2 regions of the Inediibacterium massiliense genome follow, and region 2 is predicted to be linked to the other one. Evidence: riboswitches for the same ligand, from Rfam matches in the RefSeq annotation. Region 2 holds a riboswitch; the other holds the start of a gene.
The links. Region 2 has a riboswitch for cobalamin ahead of BN2409_RS03490 (Ig-like domain-containing protein). Riboswitches for the same ligand answer to the same signal wherever they lie in the genome.
Positions count from the first base shown of each region.

Region 1: linked by a shared signal. The riboswitch ahead of BN2409_RS09795 (FecCD family ABC transporter permease) and the one ahead of BN2409_RS03490 (Ig-like domain-containing protein) in region 2 are both predicted to bind cobalamin.

Region 1 is NZ_LN876587.1:257,241-263,021, forward strand. Features, by position in the region: gene BN2409_RS09780 (cobalt-factor II C(20)-methyltransferase) at 1-239, opposite strand, end outside; gene BN2409_RS09785 (ABC transporter permease) at 543-1,274, opposite strand; gene BN2409_RS09790 (ABC transporter ATP-binding protein) at 1,275-2,123, opposite strand; cobalamin riboswitch at 2,287-2,463, shown strand; gene BN2409_RS09795 (FecCD family ABC transporter permease) at 2,584-3,642, shown strand; gene BN2409_RS09800 (ABC transporter ATP-binding protein) at 3,654-4,415, shown strand; gene BN2409_RS17715 (sirohydrochlorin cobaltochelatase) at 4,449-5,781, shown strand, end outside.
Region 2 is NZ_LN876585.1:165,514-171,294, forward strand. Features, by position in the region: gene BN2409_RS03485 (S-layer homology domain-containing protein) at 1-779, shown strand, start outside; cobalamin riboswitch at 954-1,143, shown strand; gene BN2409_RS03490 (Ig-like domain-containing protein) at 1,278-5,781, shown strand, end outside.

The DNA of each region.
Region 1 (5,781 bases), on a different contig from region 2:
GCAATTTCTTGCCAAGCTTTATTTTTTTCTTCATCATTGAAATTCATAGGAAAATGTCTTTGACGAATTTCCGTAGTAGGAAGAATATATTCTTTTACGATAGATAAAGCGAGACTATCTCCTCCTTCTTTTGGTTCTGGTGTAACTAAAAGATCTAATTTTTCTATTGTTTTTACTGCTTTGATGGTAACTAATGTGCTGTCTCCAGGACCTGTACCAATTCCATAAAATTTTGCCATATCGCTTGCAAATACTATTTAAGTATTTGCATTTCCCCCCTCCTATTATTTATAATACATAGGAAATTATATACTTAATAAGCTTATAGATCAGTCTATAATTTTCGTTATGTATTTCAAAAAAGTCGACTTATAAATCTTCTAAAGAAGACTTTTTATTCTTTAGTAAATTATATAAATGAATAAATTGTGGATAATTTTAGAAAGTTAGATTTTCATCAAATTTTAAGCAACGGAAATTCTGAATAAAATAAAAGAATTTCGTTGGCGCCATGAGCAATTCCGAAGGAATATGCGAATTTTTTATATTTCTCTGTAACTTGTATAAACACCTAAGGCGTAAAACACTATAAAATATAAAGATAAAATCATGATAGAAAATAAACTACTCTCTCCTTTTAATGCTATATTTCTAAGACCTGATATAGCATGGGTAAGAGGAAGAAGATTAATAAAACCTCTAATGATATGAGGCATTTTTTGTAAAGAAAAGAAAGTACCACATAAAAAAGTCATAGGAGTAATAATAAAACTTGTAAATCTATTCATATCATAGTGAGTATTAATGATCATGGCTGCAAAATATCCAAAAGCTGCAAATAACATACTATTTAGAAAACATATAAATAAAAATGAAAAAGAGATATGAATATAAGCACCAAACATATAAGATACGATTAAAATAATCAATCCTGCATACATTCCTCTTAATGCTCCTGAAAGTACATATCCTAAAGTAAGCAAACACATATTTACAGGAGCAGTCATATAATATTCAAAGCTTTTTTCATGCAGTCTTGCTACAGATATTCTTAAAGATACGGCATTAAAGCTTGTATGCATAGTAGACATAGCAATCACACCAGGAATAATATAATGTAGATAGCTAAATCCTTCTATAGACACATTAGAGCCTAATCCCCACCCAAATGCAAGAAGATACAAAAGAGGGGTTATGACAGCAGCTGAAGTAATTTTAAAGGCTCTTTTTTTAAAAAAAACAAACTCTCTCCATAGTATTGTCAAAATTTCCATCTATATTACCTTCCTATTTGTAAAATTATAAAAGACATCTTCTAAATTTGTATTTCTTAATATGTATTCATCACAAAGAGAATGTGCATATAATTTTGCTTCGTCTAAAGAATCAAAATAATTATATTCTGTAATATTATGATCATTAAAATGTTCTACAGTAAAAGTGCCCAAGTTTCCTTTTAAATTTTCACTTGTATTACAATAAAATATTTTTCCTTGATCCATTAAAGCAATTTTATCACAAAGACATTCCGCTTCTTCAATATAATGAGTAGTCAGAAGAATCGTTTTTCCCATATCTTTCATACCCTTTAGCATGTCCCATATTTTTCTTCTTGTATTTAAATCAATTCCTACAGTAGGTTCGTCTAAAAATAAGATTTCAGGATCATTGATTAAAGCTTTTGTAATCATTAGTTTTCTTTGCATACCTCCAGATAAATGTTTAGCTGCTTTATTTTGGATATTTTTAAGATCAGAAAACTCTAAAAGATTTTCTATTTTCTCTTCTCTTACTTTTCCTTTTAATTTATAAAGCTTAGCAGCAAAGATAAGGTTCTCTTTGACAGAAAGTTCTTTATCTAAATTAATATGCTGAGGTACAATTCCAATGGTGTTTTTTAAAAAGGAATTAGATCTAGACATTTTTTGATTTTTAATGTATATGTTCCCACTATTTGGCTTGAGTAAACCTACAAGCATTTTGATTAAAGTAGTTTTTCCTGCTCCATTAGGTCCTAAAAGTCCTAAAAAACTACCCTTTTCAATATCTAGATTCAGATGATTCACAGCAATAAAATTTTCATATTTTTTGGTTACATCTTTTATTGAAATGATGTGGTCCACAGACTTCGCCCCATTTCTTTGAATAAAATTCTCCTATAACTCTAACAGAATCAAATTAATTAATCAATATAAGATTATAAATTTATGACATTTTATATCAATTAAAAAAGACAAATCGCATTGACACAACATAAATGATTCTGTATAATTTAGATGATCAAAACTGAATAAATTAATATTAGGTTTCTAAAAAGAATGAAAAGAGAAAGTGGTAAAAGCCACTGCAGCCCCCGCTACTGTAAAGCAGATGAAACTTTGAGTGTCCACTGGAATCAATCCGGGAAGGAAAAGAAGTAAAATGAAGCTAAGCCAGGAGACCTGCCTAATATTTAATAATATCCATCTTTCGGAGGGAAAGTGGAATATGCTTGAAAATGGTTATTCCATTTTTATGTATATCCGAGAGCTTTTCCAAAAGCTCTTTTTTGTATGCATAAAAAACTGAAAGATTGGAGGAAAAATGGAAAATAAATTTATACATATATTACAAAAAAAACGTTATAAAGAAAAAGTTGTAGCCATTGTTTTTATTATTTTATTATTTTGTACTTTTCTATTTTCGATTAATCTAGGAAAAGCATCTATAGATCCTATGGATGTAGTTAAAATTATTATTGGAAAAATCACAGGAAATATGCAACTGTATACAAACATTGAACAATCTTATGAAGTAATTGTGTGGAATATAAGAATTCCAAGAGCTTTAATTGCTATCATAGTAGGAAGTGGTTTGGCAGTTTCTGGAGTTGTTTTTCAATCTCTTTTGATGAATCCATTAGCTGATTCTTATACAATGGGGGTTTCCTCAGGAGCAGCCTTTGGAGCTACTATGGCAATTTATCTAAATTTATTTGTAGACTCTTTTCATGTTTCTGTAACTGTATTTGCTTTTATAGGAGCATTTTTAACACTAGGAATTGTCATGAGCATTGCGAAAGTAAAAGGTTATTTAAGTACTACCAACTTAATTATTGCAGGGATTATTGTAAGTTCTATTTTATCTGCAGGAATTAAGCTTTTGAAAAGCATGGCAGGGGAAAATGTTTCAGCTATTGTCAATTGGCTTATGGGAAGCTTGGCTGCAAGAAACTGGGAACATGTGATCATTAGTGTTCCAATTATTATATTTTGTATGATGGTATGTATATATTTTTCAGAGGATTTAAATCTTTTGTGTTTAGGTGAAAAGGAAGCAAAAGCATTAGGAATTGATACTCAAAAAATTCAAAAAATATTTTTGATTTGTGGATCTTTGATTACTGCTGTGTGTGTATCTGTAAGTGGTGTGATTGGTTTCGTAGGACTTATTGTTCCTCATATGTTAAGATTTATAGTAGGATCAGATAATAGGATTTTGATTCCTTTGTCCGCACTTTTAGGTGGAGAATTGTTACTTTTAGCAGACACGGGTGCAAGAACTCTTATGAATGTGGAAATTCCTGTTGGAGTATTGACTACTTTATTAGGAGGACCATTTTTTATCTACATATTTATGACGAGAAATAAATCCCTAAGATAGGGGGAATAGTTATGTATCAGATAAATAATTTATCTTTTTCCTATGACAATAAACAAGTTTTAAAAGGTATTGATTTTCATATTGAAAAAGGAAAAATGACTACAATTGTTGGACCAAACGGTTCTGGAAAAACTACCCTTTTGAATGTAATGAATGGTTATTTCGACCAATATAAAGGAGAAATTTTTCTTTTAGAAAAAAACATTAAAGATTATGATATAAAGGAATTAAGCCAAAAGATAGCTATCATTTCTCAAAATGTACAAATAAAATTTCCATTTACTTGTATGGAAATAGTTATGATGGGAAGAACCCCTTTTAAAGAAAGAATGAAAAATTTTAAAAAAGAAGATTTAGATATTGTGTATGAAAGTATGGAGAGTACACAAACATTACAGTTTGCACATATTCCCATCACCCATTTAAGTGGAGGAGAAAAACAAAGAGTGATGATGGCAAAAGCATTCGCTCAAACACCTAAAGTTTTATTTTTAGATGAAGCTTTTTCTAATATGGATATTCAATATACAATAAAGTTTTTAAATCTTTTAAAGAAAATGATCAAAGAAAAGGGGTTAACAGTAATTTCTATTATGCATGATTTGAATTTAACAGATCTTTTTAGTGATCATATATTGGCACTTAAAAATGGACAAGTTGTAGAATATGGGTTGACTAAGGAGGTTTTTCAACCTGAATTAATCAAAGAATTATTTGGAATATGTGTTAAAAAAACTGGGGAACAAGGACTTGTGGTCCTTCCAAATATGTAAAAAGTAATAAATTATATGTAAAGGAGTGGGAATATGAAAAAAATTAAAATTTTAAGTTTATTAATGGCAATACTTATGGTAGCAGGAGTTTTTGCTGGCTGTGGAAAAACTACTACAACAGAAACAACAAAAGAGGAGAGTAATAAAGTGAAAAAAGGTATTTTAGTTACAAGCTTTGGAACAAGCTATGAGGACACAAGAAAAGTAACTATTGATGCAGTAGAAGAAAAAATAAAAAAGGCTTTTCCTGATTATGAAGTAAGAAGAGCATTTACATCTAATATTATTATCAAAAAATTAAAAGAAAGAGATAAAATAGAAGTAGATACTTTAGCACAAGGTCTTGAAAAAATGAAAAAAGATGGTTTTGAAGAAGTAATCGTACAACCATTACATGTCATTGCAGGAGAAGAATTTAATGATATTGTAGATGAAGTTTCTAAATTTAATGATGGAACTTTCAAAAAACTAGCACTTGGAAAACCTATTTTATATACTCCAGAGGATTATAAAATAGCAGTAGACGGTTTAAAAGAACAACTTCCACAAAACAAAGAAGGACATGCAGTAGTACTTATGGGACATGGAAGTCCAAATCATGCAGGAAATGCAAGTTACTCTAATCTTCAAATGGTTATTGATGAACAAAAATTACCTGTTTATGTAGGAACAGTAGAAGGATATCCAACACTAGAAAATGTAATTAAAAAATTGAAAAGAGATAAGATTAAAGAAGTAACATTAATGCCATATATGTTAGTAGCAGGAGATCATGCACAAAATGATATGGCAGGAGATGAAGATGATTCTTGGAAAACAATTCTTAAAAAAGAAGGATTTAGTGTAGATACATATCTTCATGGATTAGGAGAAAATCCAAGATATCAAGATATTTATGTAAATCATACAAAAGAAGCTATAGAAGGAAATGGATTTGAGATTCCAAAACCTGTAGTTTATGAAGAAAAAGGAAATATGCAAGAAGGTAAAAAAGGAATGCTTGTAGTAAGTTTTGGAACAAGTTATGCAGATACAAGAAAAGTAACGATTGATGCAACAGAAGAAAAAATAAAAAAGGCATATCCTGATTATGAAGTAAGAAGAGCATTTACATCTGAGATTATCATTAAAAAATTAAAAGAAAGAGATAAAATTGAAATTGATAATCCAAAAGAGGCTTTAAAGAAAATGAAAGAAGACGGTTTTGAAGAAATAATCGTACAACCATTACATGTGATTGCAGGAGCTGAATACACAGATCTATTAAGAGATGTAGCACCATATGAAAAAGCTTTCAAAAAAATAACAGTAGGAACACCTATTTTAAATACTTCAGAAGATTACAAAGTAGCGGTAGAAGCATTAA
Region 2 (5,781 bases):
TTTATTTAGGGGAAAAACCGATTAAAGAATTTAAAGAAAAAATAAAAGTAGCTATTTTATACAATGGAGAAGTTAAAAAAGAAGAAGTAGTGCAAGTATTTTATCTAAAGGATAAGGAAACTATAGAAAACATGGGTGGTCAATATGATCAAGATACAAAGATGGTTACCTTTGAAACAAGTCATTTTAGCAAATATTTTGCTCAAAAAGTAGAAAAAGAAGAAATAAAAATAGGATTTCATGATTTAAAAGATTATGAATGGGCAAAGGAAGCTATAGAAGAAATGGCTCAAAAAGGTATCATCAATGGAAGAAGTAAAGAGCTATTTGACCCGAGTGCATCTATTACAAGAGCAGAATTTGCAACTTTAATTACAAAAATGCTTCAATTAGATACAGAAGATACAAAATTAAGCTTTACAGATGTAAAAGAAAATCAATGGTATGCTCCATATGTAAAAGCTGCTTACAAAAATGGACTCATTAGTGGAAGAAGCAAAACTATATTTGATCCAAATGGAAAAATTACAAGAGAAGAAATGGCAACAATTATTGGAAAGGTACTGACTCAAAAAGGAAAAGAAAAAGCAAGTATAAATGAATTAGAAAGATTTATTGATCAAGCAAATATAGCTTCTTGGGCAAATGAGAATGCAGCATTATGTGTAAAAGAATCTATTATTAGTGGAATGCCAGATGGTACTTTTATGCCAAAAGAAAATGCAAACAGAGCACAAGCAGCTGTTATGCTTTACAAATTATATAAATCCATACAATAAAACAAAAAACGCTAGCATATGCTGGCATTTTTGTTTTTATATATCTATAGTCATAAAATAAGAAATTTTCAAATAAAATATCCAGTATTGAAAAAATATGAGAAATAATATAAAATATTACATGTCTGAATTCGACATATTAATACTTTTTTAGTAATAATTATAATTTAAACTACATAGTATTTTAATTTAGGTTCTTCTTTTGAGAAGATAAAAAGGGAATTAGGTGAAAATCCTAAGCGGTCCAGCCACTGTAAGTGGGGAGCAATTCTTTGACATACCACTGAAATATATTTTATTTTGGGAAGGGAAAGGAAAGCGTTAATCCACAAGCCAGGAGACCTATCTAAATTTTTTAGCATACTTCCTTCTAGGGTTAAGGAAAGTGCAAGGTATATAAATGTTTATGAAGATATTTATAAAAAATCCTTGACTTTCTTTGAAAGTCAAGGATTTTTGTATAATTAAACAAAATAGGTATAGAAAGGAGCATTTAAGATGAATAAACGAGTAATGAGTGTTTTATTGATGATTGTTTTATTATGTAGTGGAATACCCTTTGATTTTGTATATGGACAAACAGATCATGAAGAAGATATGTTCATAGAAGATCAAGAAAGTAAAATTGAACAAAAAGAAATAGGGGCAGGAGAAAGTATAAAAGAAATTGATAACCAATCCAAATATGAAAAGCATATAGCTTTTAGAAGTGAACCAAAAAAAACAGAAATAAAAGTAGGAGAAACAATAAGCTTATATGCAATGGTAGTAGATGATGAAGGAAATGAAGATACGTACTGGGATGATTTAGATGGAGATGTACCAAGTTATACAAAATATAGCTGGAGCAGTGAAGATGAAAAGATAGCGATAGCCAAGGGAGAACAATGGGAGGAAGATACAGGAAATATAACGGGAATCAGTGCTGGAAAAGTAAAAATAAAAATAGAAAGCAAAGACTGTAAAAATTGTGAGGCAAAGGAAATAGAAATTACAGTAATTGATGACAGACCTAAATATGAAAGACACATAGCATTTAGAAGTAAGCCAAAAAAAACAGAAATAAAAGTAGGAGAAACAATAAGCTTATATGCAATGGTAGTAGATGATGAAGGAAATGAAGATACGTACTGGGATGATTTAGATGGAGATGTACCAAGTTATACAAAATATAGCTGGAGCAGTGAAGATGAAAAAATAGCAACAGCCAAGGCAGGCCAATGGGAGGAAGATACAGGAAATATAACGGGAATCAGTGTTGGAAAAGTAAAAATAAAAATAGAAAGCAAAGACTGTAAAAATTGTGAGCCAAAGGAAATAGAAATTACAGTAGTAGAGGATGAACCTATTCAAGAAGTTGGAGAGATAGATCATATAAATATTTCTTTAGATCAAGATATAAAAGAAATAGAATGTGGAAGAAATATTAAAGTAAATGTTATAGCTAAAGATAAAAATAAAAAAGAAATAAAAAATCCACAAATAAAATGGAGTATAGAACCTGTAGATATTGTAACAATAGATGAACAGTATATAATACATACCCTAAAAGAGGGAGATGTAAGCATTAAGGCTGTGACTCAAAGTACAGATAAAGAAATGATAGAAAGCAATAGTATTACATTGGAAGTTACAAAATCAAAAACAAGAGAAGAAAAGATTCAAGAAGCTATAGAGGAGCTTACAATACGATATAAAAATCCAACCTTTTATGGATCCGAATATACTTTAAGCAAATATGTAGGAGAATTGGCATTATCACTAAGATATTCAGGTATGGATATAGAGGAAATTAACAATACAAAAAGGATATTTCCAACAGATGCAGGAACATATGACCTTTTAAATACTTCAAAAAATATTATGACTCTTATTGCAGTGAATGAAGATCCCAAAAAAGAGATAGAAAAAATACTTGATGATTCATTTGTCTTTTATGAAGATATAGATGAAAACAAAGAAGATAAACTTGTTTATGCTATTATTGCTTTAGACATGACTAATGCAAAATATGATTCAGAAAAAGCTGTAAAAGCTTTAATACATAAAATAAAAAAAGATGATAATGGAAATTTCTATTTTGAAAGATATGAAAATCCAGATATGGAGTTAACAGCAAAAGCAATGATTGCATTTTCAAAACATAAAGATATAGATGGTGCGGTAGATGCCATTAATGGTATAAAAAAGTTTTTCAAAAGTGCACAAAGTGAATCGGGATTAATAAAAGAAGAAACTTCCTTTTCAAATCAAGAAAGCTGTTTGATTACAAGTGCAGTGATTCAGGGAATCATAGCAATAGGAGAGAGTCCTTTAGACGAATATTGGAGGATACAAGATCAGTATAAAAATCAAAATAATTTAGTAGATGCAATGCTTATGTGTAGAGATGGACAAAGATTTAAAAGTTCATTTAATGGAAGCGTAGCAGATATTCAAACAAATGCAGCTATGGGGGCTTTGGTAGATCTAAAGGCACAGGCTTCTATGTATCATAATATTAAATATGTAAAAGAAGGAGCTCCTTCTAGAATAGAAATAAAAAGTAACGAGTCGGTTGTATTAACAGAAGGAGATCAATTACAAATCAAAGCTATTGTATATGATGAACAAAATTATCAAATAAAAAATCCAGTTGTTTTATGGGAAAGCAGTGATTTAACAAAAGCAACAGTAGAAAATGGAGTCATAAGAGCTTTAGCAGAAGGAACTGTAAAAATAAAGGCGTATTTAGAAAATAATAAAGAAATATCAGATGAAATTATAATTCAGATCCAATCAGGAATATCTGATGAAGTTTTAAAACAAAGAGTTAAAGAGGAAATAGAATTTTTAAAAGGTTATTATAAAGAATATAATCAGTATGAATTTTTAGCAGCTCCAGCAGCGATAACAGCAGGAATGGACAAAGAAATGATTCAAAAGAAGATATATAGATATTCAAGACCTACGGCTCTTCAATATGCAAGAATGATTATTGCGGTTAGGGGAAGTGGGCAAGATCCTAGAAAAGATGAATTTAAAAAAGATACATTTAAGAATTATGTAGACCTATTAAGGGCACATCAAATCAAAGATGGTGAAAATAAGGGACAGTTCATTATTAATGAATCTATGGATTCTAAAAACATTGAAACACTAGCTTGTTGTATTATGGCGCTAGATATGGTAGATGCAGATTACAATAAAGAAGAAGCTGTAAAAGCATTGTTATGTTTAATGAATGTATCTAATAAAGAGAATGTTTCAGGATATGAAGAAATAAAATCAGAGGCGTTGGCTTTAACGGCATTGGCAAAGCATAAGGATATAGGTGGGGTTGAGGAAAAAATAAATGAGTGGATAGAGTATATCAAAAAACAACAAAATGAAGATGGTGGATTTGATGCAAATGGAGGATATTTTAAAAATAGTCCAATCACAACAGGAACTGTGATCCAAGGGTTAATTGCTAATGGTATCAATCCCCTTTATGATAAAGTATGGATGAAAAATAAAAAAACAATGTTAGATAGTATGTTAAAAAGTAAGTTTGTATCTCCTACAGGAGATTTAAAAAATTCAGGATTTTGTCAAGGAGAAGGATTAGATTTTAAAAATGAGAAAGCTACTTATAATGCTTTTGCAGCATTAGTGGATATGTATGAAAATAAATCTATGTTTGAAATTCATTCTATCAAATATGATGAAAGTATTCAGCCAAAAGATGTGGCTACCGTTTCTATATTAAAACCAAAGAATGATAAAATTTTGATAGGACAAGAGCTCAAGCTACAATTAGTTGCTTTTGACGATCAATATAATTGGATAGAGAATCCTTCTATTGTATGGTCCTCTTCTGATGAAGATATAGCCAGTGTAAAAAATGGGGTAGTTAATGGAAAAAAAACAGGAAATGTAACCATTACGGCCACTGTAGAAGGTACAACTATAAAAAATGAGATGCATTTAAGTGTAGAAGATTTGGAAATAAAAAATGTAAAAATACAATGTAATAAAAATAAAATAAGAAAAGATGATGTTATTTTATTAAGTGCAAATTCCTTTGATAAAATAGGCAATGAAATAAAAGGAGTAAAATGTATTTGGTCTGTAGATAATGAAAATGTTGCAAACATATATGAAGAAGAAGGAAAAATATATCTTAAGGCTTTATCTACAGGAAAAGTAGTGATAAAAGCTGTTTTAGAGGAAAATAAAAATGTTTGTGAGTCTATTTCGATAGATATTATCAATAAAAAATCAGCTCAGGTAAAGGTCAGAGTAGAAGGACTAAAAGATATCATCGTACCAGAAATTGAATTAGAAATAGATAATTTTGATATGGCTTTATATGGAAATGGAAACTCTGTTTTAAAAGAAGCTCCAACAGCTATGAATGCTCTTATAAAAGCTCTAAAGAGTAAAGATATAGATTGTACGGATAAAAATAAATTTGATGCAGGAATGGATCTATCTATTTTATCAAATATCAATGGATTAAAAGAAGGACAAGAAGGACCTAATAGTGGATGGATGTATTATATCAATAATCAATATGTAAATGACTATTTTGTAAATACAACCATAAAGGATGGAGATTCTATATGTGTATTTTATGTGAAGGATTATCAAAAACAATCTTATTCTTATTTTGATAAAACACAAGTTGTTGTTCAACCTAATGAAGAATTTACTTTGAATTTAAAGACATATATAAGTACAGATATGACAAATCGTGAAAAAACAAATGTAAAAAATGCTCAAATTCTAGTCAATCAAAAGCCTTATATGATCAATGGAGAAAATATAACAACAGATCATCTTGGAAATGCTACATTAAGATTTGATAAAGAAGGAGAATATATGATTGGTGCAGTTTATGAGGATGAAAGCTTAAATATTGTTGCAGCTTATTGTAAAGTAAAAGTTACAAATGATGTAAAAAATAATAAATTAGAATGGAGTTTATTAAATCAAGAGGATTTTCATTGTGGAGAAGAAGTAAAACTAAGAATGAAAG